Linked DNA regions of Tunicatimonas pelagia. The protein of the gene in region 1 interacts with the protein of each later gene in a pairwise test. Links are inferred from orthologs where the notes say so. Each region holds a gene or a part of one and is shown on either strand. Other genes may lie near its edges. The genes, in order: recA and dprA.

Region 1 (7,067 bases):
ATTCTATTTCGATTTCAACTTGGAGTGACGCATGATACCTTTGTTACATCAAATCCAGAAAATTTGCATGAAAAAATTATCTCTACTGATTGGTGCCGGATTGATTCTATGTTGGTCTTGTGATTCAGGATCAAAAATAGATGAACAGGCATTTCTCGATAGTCTTGAGACTACTGAGGAGAACACTACTGTGATTTCGGAAGAGGTATTGGAGAGTATTCTTCAGCAAATTCCTTCTCCTCTGGAAATTGCAGTACTTCTTAAAGAGTCAGGCACTAACTACGATGTTGAGCTACTGAATGGTACCGACAATCTCGCTAATTATAATAGTAATTTTCAGAAGGCTCTTAATTTAGGTGTTTACGGTACTGACCTAGGCTACACCAACATTTACGAGCAAAACCAAGATGCTTTTGAATACCTTACTGCTATTCGGGATTTAGCTAACGGTTTAAGTATTGGTCAATTCTTTGATTTTGGAGTAATTCGTCGGCTGGCAACCAATAGCCGTAACCTTGATTCCTTACTTCTTATTACAACTAAGAATTTTAATAGTATCAACGCTTCCTTGCAAGAGCAACAGCGGGCCAATTTAAGTGTGCTGCTACTAACCGGTGGGTGGCTAGAAGCACTTCATATTATCTGTCAGGTGACTGAGCGGAACATGAATAATGAGGAGCTGAAGGAGCGTATTGGTGAGCAGAAGATTATTTTGGAGAATATCATGTTGCTACTATCGTTCTACAGTGAGAGTAATCCTAACATTAAAGAGCTATACGATAAAATGGCTGAGTTACAGGCTCAGTTCGATAGCATCGAAATCACGCAAACATACGCCGAGTCAACGCTTGAAGAGGTAAATGGTATTGTGACTATTTCAAATAATAGTACAACCACTATTAATATTACTGATGAGAATGTTGCTGAAATTTCTCGTATTACCTCTTCTATCCGAGATTATATCATACAATAAATGCCACGCAAATATATGAAAGCTATAGCAGGTGTATTGAGCATAGTACTAGGTTTATTTTTGAATGTGCCGCTAGCAAGTGCTCAGTGCGATCCATCCGTCCATACGGAAGCTTGTATTCCTCAGTTAGCCGATGGTTTTAACTTTGTGAAAAGTTACGAAGTAAATGGTGAAGGTGGTGCGAAAGATAAGGTAGAATACTCGTATGTTTTTGCCAAAGGCACTCAATATTTCCTTAACATCTGTGCCCCCGGGGATCAAACCGACGGAATTGTAGTAAGTCTGTATGACTCTAACCGTAAGAAGGTAGGAACTAGCTTTGCAAACGGTAACTTCAACAAAGGTATTATTTACCCTTGCAATGCTACGGGTATTTACTACATCACGTTTACCTTTGAGGGGTCGCAAAGCCACTGTGGGGGAGCGGTTCTGGGATTTAAACGTTAAATCCTAACAAGAAATCCATTTGAAAAGCCTCTATATGAGGCTTTTTGCATTAAATTAGTGAGTAGCTCAGTGTAAGTGGACAGGTTTTACGGGAGGAATGGGTCAATGTACTAGCTATCAGATATTTATGAAACTGTCTGTTTAGAAGAAAAAGCCAAAAAATTTTATAATCGAGTAGGCATACACCAACTTTCTAATCTATGCATAAATTTTCTTCTCTTTTCATGTTGGCTGATACGAAAGTAATTGATGACGTTGTTGTAAAAGCTCAACCATTTCTGAACGAATAGTGATACGTCTGTGCTTTCTCTTTTTTTGTATTGCTACTATATTTCTATCGTGCCAAGAGGAAGAAGTTGTTCCCGACTGTGTTCTGTACGAGCCACCCGCAGACTTAGATACTTATATTTATCCGGTCCTTCCCGGAACACCAGAGTGGGTTGCTATACAAACCGGAGCTGAGAAGTATGCTGTAACCCAGGTACCCGACTCCGTGCTACAGATCATTTCTACCGAAGGACTATTAGAGACGTGGCTAACGTACCCTTTGCTAGAAAACGTGCTTGCATGGACTACCTTGCAACAAGGGATAGATAGTGTTGGGGAGATATTTGGAGGGCTACAGGAGTTACAGCAACGACCCGATGCTGGCAAAGTTATGCTACAACGATACAAACAGATGAGTCCCCATTGTGTCAATGAATTCACTACGGATATCGATATCGGGAAATTTACGTTAGAGTTAGCACTCTACGAAGCCATCCTTGCTCAGAACATATTTCTCCAAAAACTTTCTGTTGTAGAGCAGGATGAACTGCTTCAGCTAATTCTAAGCAGTTATGCCATTAAAGAGGGTTACTCAAATGACCTATATAGCTTTTTTAGCTTAAAAGCTACGGCTATCGTTGCTGCTCGCCTGATGGTGCTTGCTGACTATTCGCTCTTTATAGAAGCGATGGCCCAAGATGACTATCTGCGCGTATTCGTTGAGCAGATTGAGCTACAGGGGCGAGCAGAGTCTATTACCACGGTTATTACCTATGCTAATAATTTTATTCATCAGCGCAATTAATACAAAAGAATTACGAAAAGAGCGCTATTTTTTACTACAGGCTTTTTATCAGGATGTATATCATACATAATGGTTGTATATTCTAACCCGGTCTCTACCAATTTTAGTAGCTAATAAACACTTGGTATGGTTCTTATTCTTTATTGAAAAGCGTGATAATTTACGAAAGCAACTGTTTTAATCTTCTTCTTTCTTTCGCCCGAAGCTCAGCTTGCTGCTTATGTTCTCTGACCCACTAATTTACTCTACCTGATAGAGTAAAGAGAATAAAAAAACCGCTTGTGTGCGGTTTCTTTATTCTTACTTTTAAGATCAGAGCTATTTTTTTCCGTTAGAGGAAGCTGCGGCAGCATCAGCTAACTCGGCAGTATCAGCACCAATATCTTCTGGGTTATCTTCCACGCCGTTTATCTTGTTTCTAATTTTTAGCTCGATTTCACCCATTAGTTCGGGGTTATCTAGTAGAATGCGTTTTACCGCATCTCGCCCTTGCCCGAGTTTTTCACTGTCGTAGGAGAACCAGGAACCTGACTTTTTGACAATTTCCATCTCTACCCCTAAATCAAGGATTTCACCTACTTTAGAAATTCCTTCGCCGTACATAATATCAAACTCTACCACCTTAAACGGAGGAGCGACTTTATTCTTCACCACTTTCACGCGGGTACGGTTACCAGTGATATTGTCAGCATTTTCTTTAATCTGACCAATACGACGAATATCTAAGCGAACGGATGCGTAGAATTTTAGTGCGTTACCTCCAGTAGTAGTTTCCGGATTTCCGAACATTACCCCAATTTTCTCTCGTAACTGGTTAATGAAAATACAGGTACACTTCGTCTTGTTAATAGCACCAGTGAGTTTTCGGAGGGCTTGCGACATAAGGCGGGCTTGCAATCCCATTTTACTATCCCCCATCTCGCCTTCCAGTTCGCCCCGAGGAACCAAGGCAGCTACTGAGTCTATCACAATAATATCAATCGCCCCGGAACGAATTAGGTGTTCCGCAATCTCCAGAGCTTGCTCTCCATTGTCGGGTTGAGAGATTAACAAGTTCTCAGTATCTATTCCTAACTTTTGAGCATAGCCTCGGTCAAAGGCGTGTTCGGCATCCACAATAGCGGCAATACCGCCCGCTTTCTGAGCCTCAGCAATACAGTGCATGGCTAAAGTGGTTTTACCAGAGGATTCTGGGCCGTAAATTTCTACTACCCGACCCCGGGGAACTCCGCCTACCCCTAACGCAATGTCTAAGCCAAGTGAACCGGTAGGGATGGCCGGAATATCTTCTACCCGATCGTCGCTTAGCTTCATTACGGTGCCTTTACCGTAGGTTTTATCCAGTTTATCAATGGTTAGTTGAAGGGCTTTTAACTTTTCTGTTTGATCGCTCATAAATTAGTGATTATGGTTGATAGACAAATATACTTTTTATAAGTATTTATTGCAAGAATATTACGTAAAATAAGAACGCAACATTTAGATACAGAGTTTCTAACTATTCGTAAATTTGATGAGAATTTTACCAGCAGCTAATTAGTAAGCTGTTGATAGTCAAACGTATACAAAAGGCAGTAGAAATCGCTACTCAAAGATACATTAAAAATAGGGCTCAGAAAACTTAGGGGATATGATAAAAAAAATATTCATTGGATTGGTAGCAGTGCTGGCGATAGTACTCATTTGGCAGCGTGAGTTGGTGAGTTACGGAATTATGCAAGCCAAAGGTCAGATAAAAGTGCTGTGGAATGCCCGCCCGATTGATGAATTATTAGCTGATCCGCAAGTAGCTGATTCGCTAAAGCAAAAAGTGCAGTTGGTGCAGGAAGTAAAGCAATTCGCCATTGATAGTTTGGGAGTAAATAATTCGGGTAGCTACGGCAGTGTGTACGATCAGAAAGGCAAGCCAATACTGTGGGTGATTACCGCTACTGAACCATTCTCTTTAGAAGACCGCAAGTGGAAATTCCCGCTGCTGGGCACGTTTTCCTACAAAGGTTTTTTTGATTACCAAAAAGCACTACTAGAAAAAGAAGAACTAGCTAACCAAGGGTTAGATACGGGTATCAGAACAGTGAGTGCGTGGAGTACGCTGGGTTTTTTTGATGATCCTATTTTATCGCAACTGCTATTCAGAACCGAGGGGCGAGTGGCTAACACTATTATTCACGAACTCACGCACGGCACTATTTTCGTAAAGGATAATCTACAGCTAAACGAAAATATTGCTTCACTCATTGGTGATCAGGGTGCGCTTGTTTTCTTGTCTCATAAGTATGGTGCCGAATCAGTTGAAGTGCAAGAGTATGCTCGCTACCTAGAGGATCGCCGAACATACACCAACCACATGCTGCGGGGAACGAAGCAGTTGGATAGTCTGTACCGATCCTTTTCTGAAGATTTGCCAAAAGAAGCCAAGCTTAGTAAGAAAGAAATGCTAATTCAAAAGATAGTAGCCACTACTGACACACTCAATCTTATAACTAGTCAGTACCAGAAGGTGAGAGATAAACTTAAAACTTCGGACAAGCTTCCGAATAATACGTTTTTTAAATCATACGTGCGCTACCGCCGGAATATTGATGATTTAAAGAACGAATTAACAGAGCAGTTTTCGGGTGATATTAGCCAGTACTTAGCCTATCTGCAAGAAAAGTACGACTAACCAAGATAATCATAAAAAAGAGCCGATGTTGTACAAGCGGCTCTTAGTGATATGCTCAAATCAAACTAAAACGTGTCAAGTGAGTAAGTTGGGTTAATGCGTTTCGCTAGTAAAAGTTCAACAAGTATGCCAGTCGCTGAAATGGGCAGATCAGCCAGTTATTAGTAGAGTAACTGTACACTTTCGGGCAGAAAATGTACGTTTATGTACAGAGGTCTAGTATTAAAAGCTAACGGAGGCCTGATTTATGCGTATATATGATTAGAAAATATAGTGTAGCGTACCAGTTTTGCATGATTTTTTCTCTTAAAATCTAACAACACCTAGGTAGCATGAAAAAATATTGGTTGATACTAGCTGGCGTCGCTTTTATAACAACAGCATTACAGTACGCGGGATCAGGGGCTTTCCGTAATGTTACGAACGAGAGTTTTGGTACCGGAGAAATACTGAAATACCGCATACATTTCGGCTTTATTAGTGCGGCTGAAGCTATTATGCAAGTACATGATGGCTACTACGATATTAACGGCCGCTCTTGCTATAAAATTGACGTATTTGGCAATACCACAGGGCTAGCTGATGTATTGTATAGTGTTCGTGATAACTTTGGGGCGTACGTAGATACTACGTCAATTCTCCCCATGCAGTCGTATCGTTACATTCAAGAAGGTGGCTACCGTAAGAATGAAATGGTGAATTTTGACCATGAAAACGATATGGCAACGGTGCTAAAGCTTGATAAGCAAACCTTAGCCGTAAAGGAACGTGAGCGCTATCCAGTACCAAACAATGTAGTAGATATTGTAGGAGGATACTACTTTCTTCGTACGCTAGATTATAGCGATTACGAAAAAGGCGATGTGATTCCTATTGAAGGGTTTTTCGACGAAGAAATCTACAATATTGAAGTGAAGATTATTGGTCGAGAACTTCTTCGAACCAAGGTTGGTAAAATTAACGCCATTATAGTAGCTCCTTCTCTACCTGAAAACTCTTTTTTTGAGAACAGCAAAGATCCGGTGAAGGTGTGGATATCAGACGATAGCAACAAAGTGCCCCTTAAAATTAAAGCCAAGCTGGCAATTGGGGCTATTGAGGTCGATATTAAAGAAATGCAAAACCTGCGTAACTAGTCAGACTTATCCTTCATTTCTCTCCGTCGCATTGGCATCTGATCAATAATGCCGAACAGCTTTTCAGTGCTCAATAAGCTGCTTTGGTTTAGCTTTTGTCCGCCATCTTTTCCAATCAGCACTACAGCGTATGTATTGTTCTGGGTTCGGTACTTCTGACGCAATTGAGTGGCTATTTCTTCGCCCATGACTTTACCTTCCGGAGTAATGACCTTCTGGGGGAAGACCTTAAATACCAAAAGGTCACGGTCATCCATTTCAGACTTTTCTCTTTCAAGCGTTTGTAACTGGTCTTTGTAAATGACTGATTCTTCGGTATCGGCAAAGAGCAGCAGTATCCGGTTTTCCCAGCGGTATTGATCTAATACTGAAACATCTTGGGTAGCAAGTTTCATAGAGAAAAGAAATAAAATTGAAAAAATTATTGAAAAAGATCGCATATGCTGATTATATATTACATCGGTATTTTAACTAATAGAGAATAAAAACGGTTATTTTATAATTTTTTAAATAAAAATTTGACAAATATGACTTTTATGGTACCTTTGTAATAAATAATTATGTTTATAATATATAAACGATAAGCAAAGTAGTAATAAATATTTGATAGAATAAATAATCTAGTTCTCATGGTTATGCTCAATACTTACGCTCCACCGCAAGCTGATACGAAACAACAGCAGTACAATGCGCTTCTTCAGCAAATCCGTGATATTGTCTACAATGAGAACGACTTAGTTGCTAATCTTGGGAATATTGCAGCAATCCTTCATC
Region 2 (7,008 bases), 3.8 Mb from region 1 along the record:
GCATGTTTTGGTCAAGCTGTAACCAAAGATACGAGAGTGGATCAGGGGAGTTATTGTAGTAGGTAATTGTTTCCGAGCCAGTAATGGACTGGTTTTCATCGTTCAACTCCACCTTAATTCTATAGTCAGCCTGCTGTTGCCAATATTTGTATCCGGGTGCACCCGAAGCCGAACGGTACTCGTTGGGAGTAGGCAATTCGGGATCAAGCTGTTCAAACTTGCCTTGGTACACCTGAGCGAATGCGGGAGTAATTAGTCCGCTAATCAGAATAATAACCAGTAAGTAAGTATATTTCATAGTATACGTAGATTTGGTTTAGCCCAACAACTCCACAAATTACTAACGGTATTGGGTTCTTTTACTGAGTACTAAAAACGGCGATAAATCAGAGGATTAGGACAATCGCCAAACTTCTTCTTCTTTTTGTCGGCCCACCTGTAGCATCAAACGAGTTGGGCTAGGCACTAGCACTAAACGAGTGAGATGGTTCGGATATTCGTCTACGTCTACAATTACACCCCCTTCAGCTGCTTGGTAAGTTACCGTATCACCTTCTTCCTGTTTCACGTACTTATTAGCCAAATATGCCGTAGGAAGCAATACATCATCGTCAGGGCATAGTTCGTCGTGTACGTCAGCTAAAATATCCTCCAGAAAGTCACCGTACTTTTCTAGTAAATCATCTTCTTCATCGTGAATGGCCTCTTCCAAGTCGTCGTACTTAGCGTCGTTATAGTCAATACTGGCTAGTTGGTTTTTCTTCTCCACCAAAGCGATCAAAGCTTTCTCTAGTTCTTCATTGTTCATGGGCTTGTTTGTTATCTTTTCAATAGTTTGGGATAAAATTCCTAACATTTAACACAAGAAGCAACGATAGTCTCTATAAATTATCGGGGCTTACCTTATAGTGATTTGATCTTGCCAATACTTATTCCGAAAAGAACAGGTGAACCACCTGATGAACCGGTAAATTTTGTAAATTGCCTCTCCGGTAATTGCTTACTCTACAAGTATTTTTTAAGACCTTTAATTTAAACCTATTATTCTCAAATATGGATCAAGCCGTGAAAACTAAAGCTGAGCAGTGGCTCAACAGTAGTGCTATTGATGCCGATAGCCAATCCGAAATTCAGCGCCTTCTTAATCAGGATAATGAGACTGACTTGGTAGAAGCATTTTATAAAGATTTAGAATTCGGAACCGGTGGTTTACGCGGGATTATGGGGGTGGGTTCGAACCGAATTAATAAATACACGGTAGGCATGGCCACGCAGGGATTGAGCAACTATCTACTAAAAACGTATCCTGACGAACAAATTAAAGTAGCCATTGCCTACGACAGCCGGAATAACAGCCGCTACTTCGCGGAAGTGACCGCCGATGTATTTTCGGCTAATGGCATTCAGGTTTATTTCTTCGATGGGCTGCGACCTACCCCGGAACTTTCGTACGCCATTCGCCAATTAGATTGCCACAGTGGGGTGGTGCTCACGGCTTCGCACAATCCGAAGGAATACAACGGTTATAAAGCTTACTGGAACGATGGGGCGCAGCTCGTGCCTCCGCACGATAAAAACGTAATTGAGGAAGTGGATGCCATTGAAGGGTTGGAAGCGGTGAAGTTTGATCGGGATGATGCGAAGGTGCATATGATCGGAACCGATATTGACGAGCAGTACCTAGCCGATATAAAAGCGTTATCTCTTTCTCCCGAAGCCATTAAAAACCAGCACGATCTAAAAATTGTCTTTACTCCAATTCACGGTACGGGAGTTACTTTGGTGCCCCCGGTACTCAAAGAACTAGAGTTTACCAATGTGCATGTGGTAGCAGAACAGGCCGAACCCGATGGCAACGGAGATTTTCCTACCGTAGTTTATCCCAATCCGGAAGAAAGCGAAGCATTAAGTATTGCTCTAAAACAGGCAACCGAAATGGATGCCGATCTGGTAATGGGCACCGATCCCGATGCCGACCGAGTAGGTATTGCAGCTAAAAACCTAAACGGCGAATTTGAGATATTAAACGGAAACCAAGCGGGTAGTATGCTGGTGCACTATCTGCTAAAAAAATGGAAAGAAGCCGGAAAACTAGACGGGAAGCAGTTCGTAGCTAAAACCATTGTAACGACCGAACTGATCCGAAAAATAGCCGAGTACTACGACGTAGATTGTTACGATACCCTTACGGGCTTTAAGTACATTGCGGCTCTCATCAAAGATAAAGAAGGCCAGCAAACCTTTATTGGCGGAGGCGAAGAAAGCTACGGCTACCTGATTGGCGATTTTGTGCGCGACAAAGATGCAGTAGCGTCCTGTGCTATGATTGCCGAGATGACCGCCTACGTAAAAGACCAAGGAATGAGCCTCTACGATTTTTTGCTGGAAACCTATGAGCAGTTTGGCTTGTACCGCGAATCCTTAGTTTCTCTTACTAAAAAGGGAAAGAGTGGGGTAGAAGAAATTCGCCAGATGATGCGCGACTTACGGGAAAATCCACCCCAGACCATCGTGGGTGAGCATGTCACCACCGTGATAGACTATTTGAAGGGAACCGAAACCGATACTGCTTCCGGTACTCAGCGACCCATTGAATTCCCGGAGTCCAACGTATTACAATTCTTCACCGAAAAAGGAACTAAGGTATCTGCTCGCCCATCGGGTACGGAGCCGAAGATCAAATTTTACTTCAGCGTGAACGATCAGCTTCCTAACCGATCAGAATTCGCCCAAAAATGGACTGCACTGGGTAAAAAAGTGGATGCGGTAATTGAGGATATGAAACTGAAATAGCTAAGATTCCTTCTTACCAAGAGAGCAAACTCAATTTAATTTTGAGCAGGTATGTCTGTTTTTTTAGCAATTCAGGCATAACCTTACCAAGGTAAGCTATAGAGCAACCGAACGAAGTAAAAATCAGCCTTTCTGGGCTCTGATGCTCTCATTTTCGGTCAAAAAGAGGGAATAATAGCAATCATACTGTACGGCAAAGAACGAAATTACATGTAAGAAATAGTCACTTTCATGTAAATATTTGTATAATTCTTATGAATTATGGCAATATTTTATTAATTTAGCCTTTAGACAAGGGCGTATACTAACTATACCATTGCTATGTCCTACAAAGAAAAACAAATTGAAAAAAAGTACTTTTCCATTGGCGAGGTAGCTAAAATGCTAAATGTGGCTGCTTCGCAGATTCGCTTTTGGGAGGGAGAGTTTGACATAATCAACCCCCGAAAGAATAGAAATGGGAAGCGACAATTTACCAAGGAGGATATAGAGAAAGTAAAGTTGGTTTACCACCTGGTAAAAGAAAAGGGCTATACATTGCAGGGAGCCAAAGATAAATTGAAGAGTGGCACTCAGGCTACTAAGGATACTATGGAGATGATTGATACTCTGAAAGAGGTTCGCTCTTTTTTAATTGACCTAAAAGAAAAAATGGATTAGTGGCAGTAGAAGCAAACGATACAGTTAACACAACAGCATATGCCATTGCACTGAGCATGACACCTATGGTTGGTGGAGCTACGGCTCGTCAACTAATTAATCATTGCGGTTCAGTGGAGGCCATCTTTCGGGATAAACCTCATCATTTAAGCCGAATTCCGGGTATCGGGCCAAAAATAATCAGTTCGTTAAAGAACAATCAGCATTTACTACAACAAGCCTACGAAGAAATTGACCGTTGCCATCGCCAAGGTATCACGATACTGGGGTATGAACATCCTCAGTACCCGGAGCGTCTCCGCCATATTTACGACATTCCGTTGGTGCTGTATTATAAAGGAAAAGCCGACTTAAATCACCAGCGAGTAATTAGCATAGTAGGAACTCGTCAGGCTACATCCTACGGCTTAGATGCCGTGGAAAAGATTGTTGCCACACTGGCTAAGTACGATGTGCTGATTATTAGCGGATTAGCTTACGGAATTGATATTCAGGCTCACCGGATGGCTATGCGGTACGGCTTACCTACGGTAGCGGTGATGGCGAATGGAATAGACCAGATTTATCCGGCTGTACACCAGAAGGATGCTTGGAGTTTTGTTGAAAAGGGTGGGCTACTTACTGAGAACCCTTTAGGGACTAAACCCGAAGCGAAAAAATTTCCAGCTCGTAACCGAATTATCGCTGGCTTGGCCGACGCGGTGGTAGTGGTAGAGGCTGCTTCTAAGGGTGGTGCTTTAATTACCGCCGATTTAGCCAATGATTACGATCGAGAAGTTTTTGCCGTGCCGGGAAGTATTCATCATCAGTATTCACGAGGATGTAATCAACTGATTCGGCAACATAAAGCGCACCTACTAAGCCAAGGTGAAGATATTATCACCATGCTTAACTGGGATTTAGAGAAAGATATAAACTACCTAACTAATCAACCTAAAATTTTTGCGCCACCGGAAGAATTGAATGAGGATGAGCAAAAAGTATATAAAGTGCTCACTCAGCACCCCGATGGTTTATTATTAGATAAAATTAGTTGGTGTACCCAACTATCAATATCACAACTAGCCGCAGTACTACTCAATCTAGAATTTAAACAATATGTGCGGGCACGACCCGGAAACAGGTATCAACTTCGAACAGTATGAATAAGCAATGGGGGAAAGAATTGAGCTATGGAGAGTTACCAAGATTATTATCAAGTGCTGGATGTAGGCTATAATGCTTCATCAGAAGACGTAAAGTTGGCCTATCGTCAGTTGGCCAAACGTTATCACCCCGATGCTAATGCGGGCGATAAGGACAAAGAAGAGATGTTTAAGCTGATAAGTGAGGCTTACAATGTTCTCTCTAACACTGATAAGAAAGCTTCTTACGATTTATCGTTACTGCTAGGGCTGTATGAAGACGAAAAATCGCGGACAACCCGTACCACTAGGGCGCGCACTCAGCCACAGTACACCTACCGTCCACCGGTGTCGGTCTATTATTCAAAACTAACTTACGTAGGAATGACTGTGCTGGTATTGGCTCTAGTTGCCTCTATCTTGCTCGTTCCATTTGCTTTATCACGTTATTCTTCCTCCTATCATTACGATAAAGGATTAGAGTACTATCAGAATGAGCAATATTACGCAGCCCTAAACAGTCTAGAGCGATCAATCTTAGACTTTGGTAGCAAAAATGTAGAAGCTTGTCTACTAGCGGGTACTATATTAAGTGAAGAATACGGTCAGTTTAATTATGCAATTGATTATATGGATCGTGGTTTGGAAGTTGCTTCCTCCGATGGGGAAAGAGTGCAGTTGCTGTATTGTAAAGGGCAGTATTTACAGGGCAGTGGCGATTATAATGGAGCTATTGAGCAGCTCAACCAAGCATTAGAGCTATGGCCACAGTACGATAGTCTATATCTTACAATTGCCAGTATTTATGCGTTTAACCTAGACCAGTACGACAATGCTATTGAATATTATAAGCAGTTACAAACGGGCGGGGAAGTATATGATGAAGTAACTTACGGGTTGGCCTATTGCTACTATAAATTGGGTGACGTTGATCAGTCGGCTCGCTATATCAATAAATATATGGTAAATTATGGCATTAGTACTGAAGCGTATTTGCTACGAGCCAAATTAAATGCGAAGCGGGGGGAATGATCGGTTGGCGTGTGAGGATATAAAAAAGCCTCCCGGCTGCATTCCGGTGAGGCTGAAAATTTGGCTAAATACTATTGTATGTAAGGTAACTCCTTATTTGGTAGCTTTATTGCATACCTGACGAATCATTTCGTAGGCTTTTAGATCACCCAACTCTCCGGCTTTGCTAAGATCTAAACAGCCTTCTTGGTGAAAACCTCGTTCAATTCGAATTACTCCGCGTAAATAATAGGCATCAGGATTCTTTGGGTTTAACTCAATAATTTTGGTGAAATCATTAATAGCATCTTCGTAAACTTGTAGTTCACGGCGAGCCTTTCCTCGGTAGTAATACGCCTGAATCAGGTTTTTGTTGAGTTTTACGGCCTCGCCATAATCGGCAATAGCCCCGTAGTAATCTTGCAGTGAAAATTTTACATTTCCGCGTTCAAGATAGGCTTCAGCAAAGTCAGGATCAGCCTCAATAGCCGAATTATAGTCCTTCATAGCACCGTGATAGTCTTCAAAAACCGTTTTGGTTTTTCCTCGCAAATAGTACGCGTGAACATTAGAAGGGTTGGCTTCAATAGCTTGATTAAATGCCATGATAGCCTCCTTGTACGAGCCTTCCTCAAAAAGCATACGCCCTTTAGTGACTAAATCGTCTGAACCGGGAAGTGCCAGTAGCGATTGAGAAATTAAGAGAGCTATAGATAAAATACAGATGGTAGCCAGATTTTTCATTTGTTTCATATAATTGGTGTCAGTGTTCTTCACTATTATTATATACGCAAAAATGAGTATAAATAATGACTTTCTGTAAATGGGTAGTACTAGCTATGCGTAATTTTATAGTAATTATGTAAATTATTATACGATAAATCTTCAAAAATTAAAAATCAATCCAATTAATATCTTTCTTTAGATGGGAAAGAGTTTTAGCTTCTGTACTGTCGGAAGGAGGGGTGTGGTTGTACTGCCAAGTAGCCAAAGGAGGTAAACTCATAAGTATTGACTCGGTGCGTCCATCAGTATCTAGTCCAAATTTAGTACCCTTATCCAATACTAAGTTAAACTCTACGTAGCGCCCCCGGCGAAGATACTGCCACTGCTTATGCTGATCCTCGAAGGAAAGATCTTTATTTTTATTCATAAAGTAGGTGTAGGTCGGCGCAAATACTTGACCTACCGCCTGCACGAAAGCGAATATATCGGTTTTCTGCTTTCCCTTTTGGGCGGTTAGGCGGTCAAAAAATATCCCACCAATACCTCGGGTCTCCTGGCGATGTTTGATATAAAAATAATCATCAGCCCATTTTTTGTAGGTAGGATAATAGGAGGGGTCAAAACGGTCGCAAACTTCTTTAAGTGTAGCGTGAAAGTATTGAGCATCCGCACGGTCTACGTAGTGAGGAGTAAG

What was found.
Region 2: the proteins of recA (region 1) and dprA interact in binary tests that used the Bacillus subtilis proteins (3 or more experiments, as listed by UniProt). The link is inferred for Tunicatimonas pelagia from one-to-one orthologs.

The regions. Positions count from the first base shown.
Region 1 is NZ_CP120683.1:1,198,700-1,205,766, reverse strand. Bases 1,850-4,842 are described here. They hold recA (recombinase RecA), read right to left. Parts: upstream 3,888-4,842; coding sequence 2,811-3,887; downstream 1,850-2,810. Other genes in these bases: P0M28_RS04925 (aminopeptidase), read left to right, coding at 4,123-4,842; P0M28_RS04935 (hypothetical protein), read left to right, coding at 1,850-2,492. Also shown: P0M28_RS04945 (hypothetical protein), read left to right, coding at 68-973; P0M28_RS04940 (hypothetical protein), read left to right, coding at 989-1,420; more of P0M28_RS04935, read left to right, coding at 1,710-1,849; more of P0M28_RS04925, read left to right, coding at 4,843-5,157; P0M28_RS04920 (DUF3108 domain-containing protein), read left to right, coding at 5,490-6,293; P0M28_RS04915 (DUF4174 domain-containing protein), read right to left, coding at 6,290-6,688; P0M28_RS04910 (GAF domain-containing protein), read left to right, coding at 6,929-7,067. UniProt on the Bacillus subtilis protein: Multifunctional protein involved in homologous recombination, DNA repair and competence.
Region 2 is NZ_CP120683.1:4,970,786-4,977,793, forward strand. The notes cover bases 2,620-5,553. They hold dprA (DNA-processing protein DprA), read left to right. Parts: upstream 2,620-3,509; coding sequence 3,510-4,598; downstream 4,599-5,553. Other genes in these bases: P0M28_RS21315 (phospho-sugar mutase), read left to right, coding at 2,620-2,793; P0M28_RS21320 (MerR family transcriptional regulator), read left to right, coding at 3,115-3,453; P0M28_RS21330 (J domain-containing protein), read left to right, coding at 4,626-5,553. Outside these bases: P0M28_RS21305 (M1 family metallopeptidase), read right to left, coding at 1-298; P0M28_RS21310 (hypothetical protein), read right to left, coding at 395-808; more of P0M28_RS21315, read left to right, coding at 1,054-2,619; more of P0M28_RS21330, read left to right, coding at 5,554-5,609; P0M28_RS21335 (tetratricopeptide repeat protein), read right to left, coding at 5,703-6,341; hemF (oxygen-dependent coproporphyrinogen oxidase), read right to left, coding at 6,481-7,008. UniProt on the Bacillus subtilis protein: Protein that helps load RecA onto ssDNA during transformation. Binds cooperatively to circular ssDNA, is able to bridge different segments of DNA. Favors the loading of RecA onto SsbA- or SsbB-coated ssDNA and formation of RecA-DNA filaments.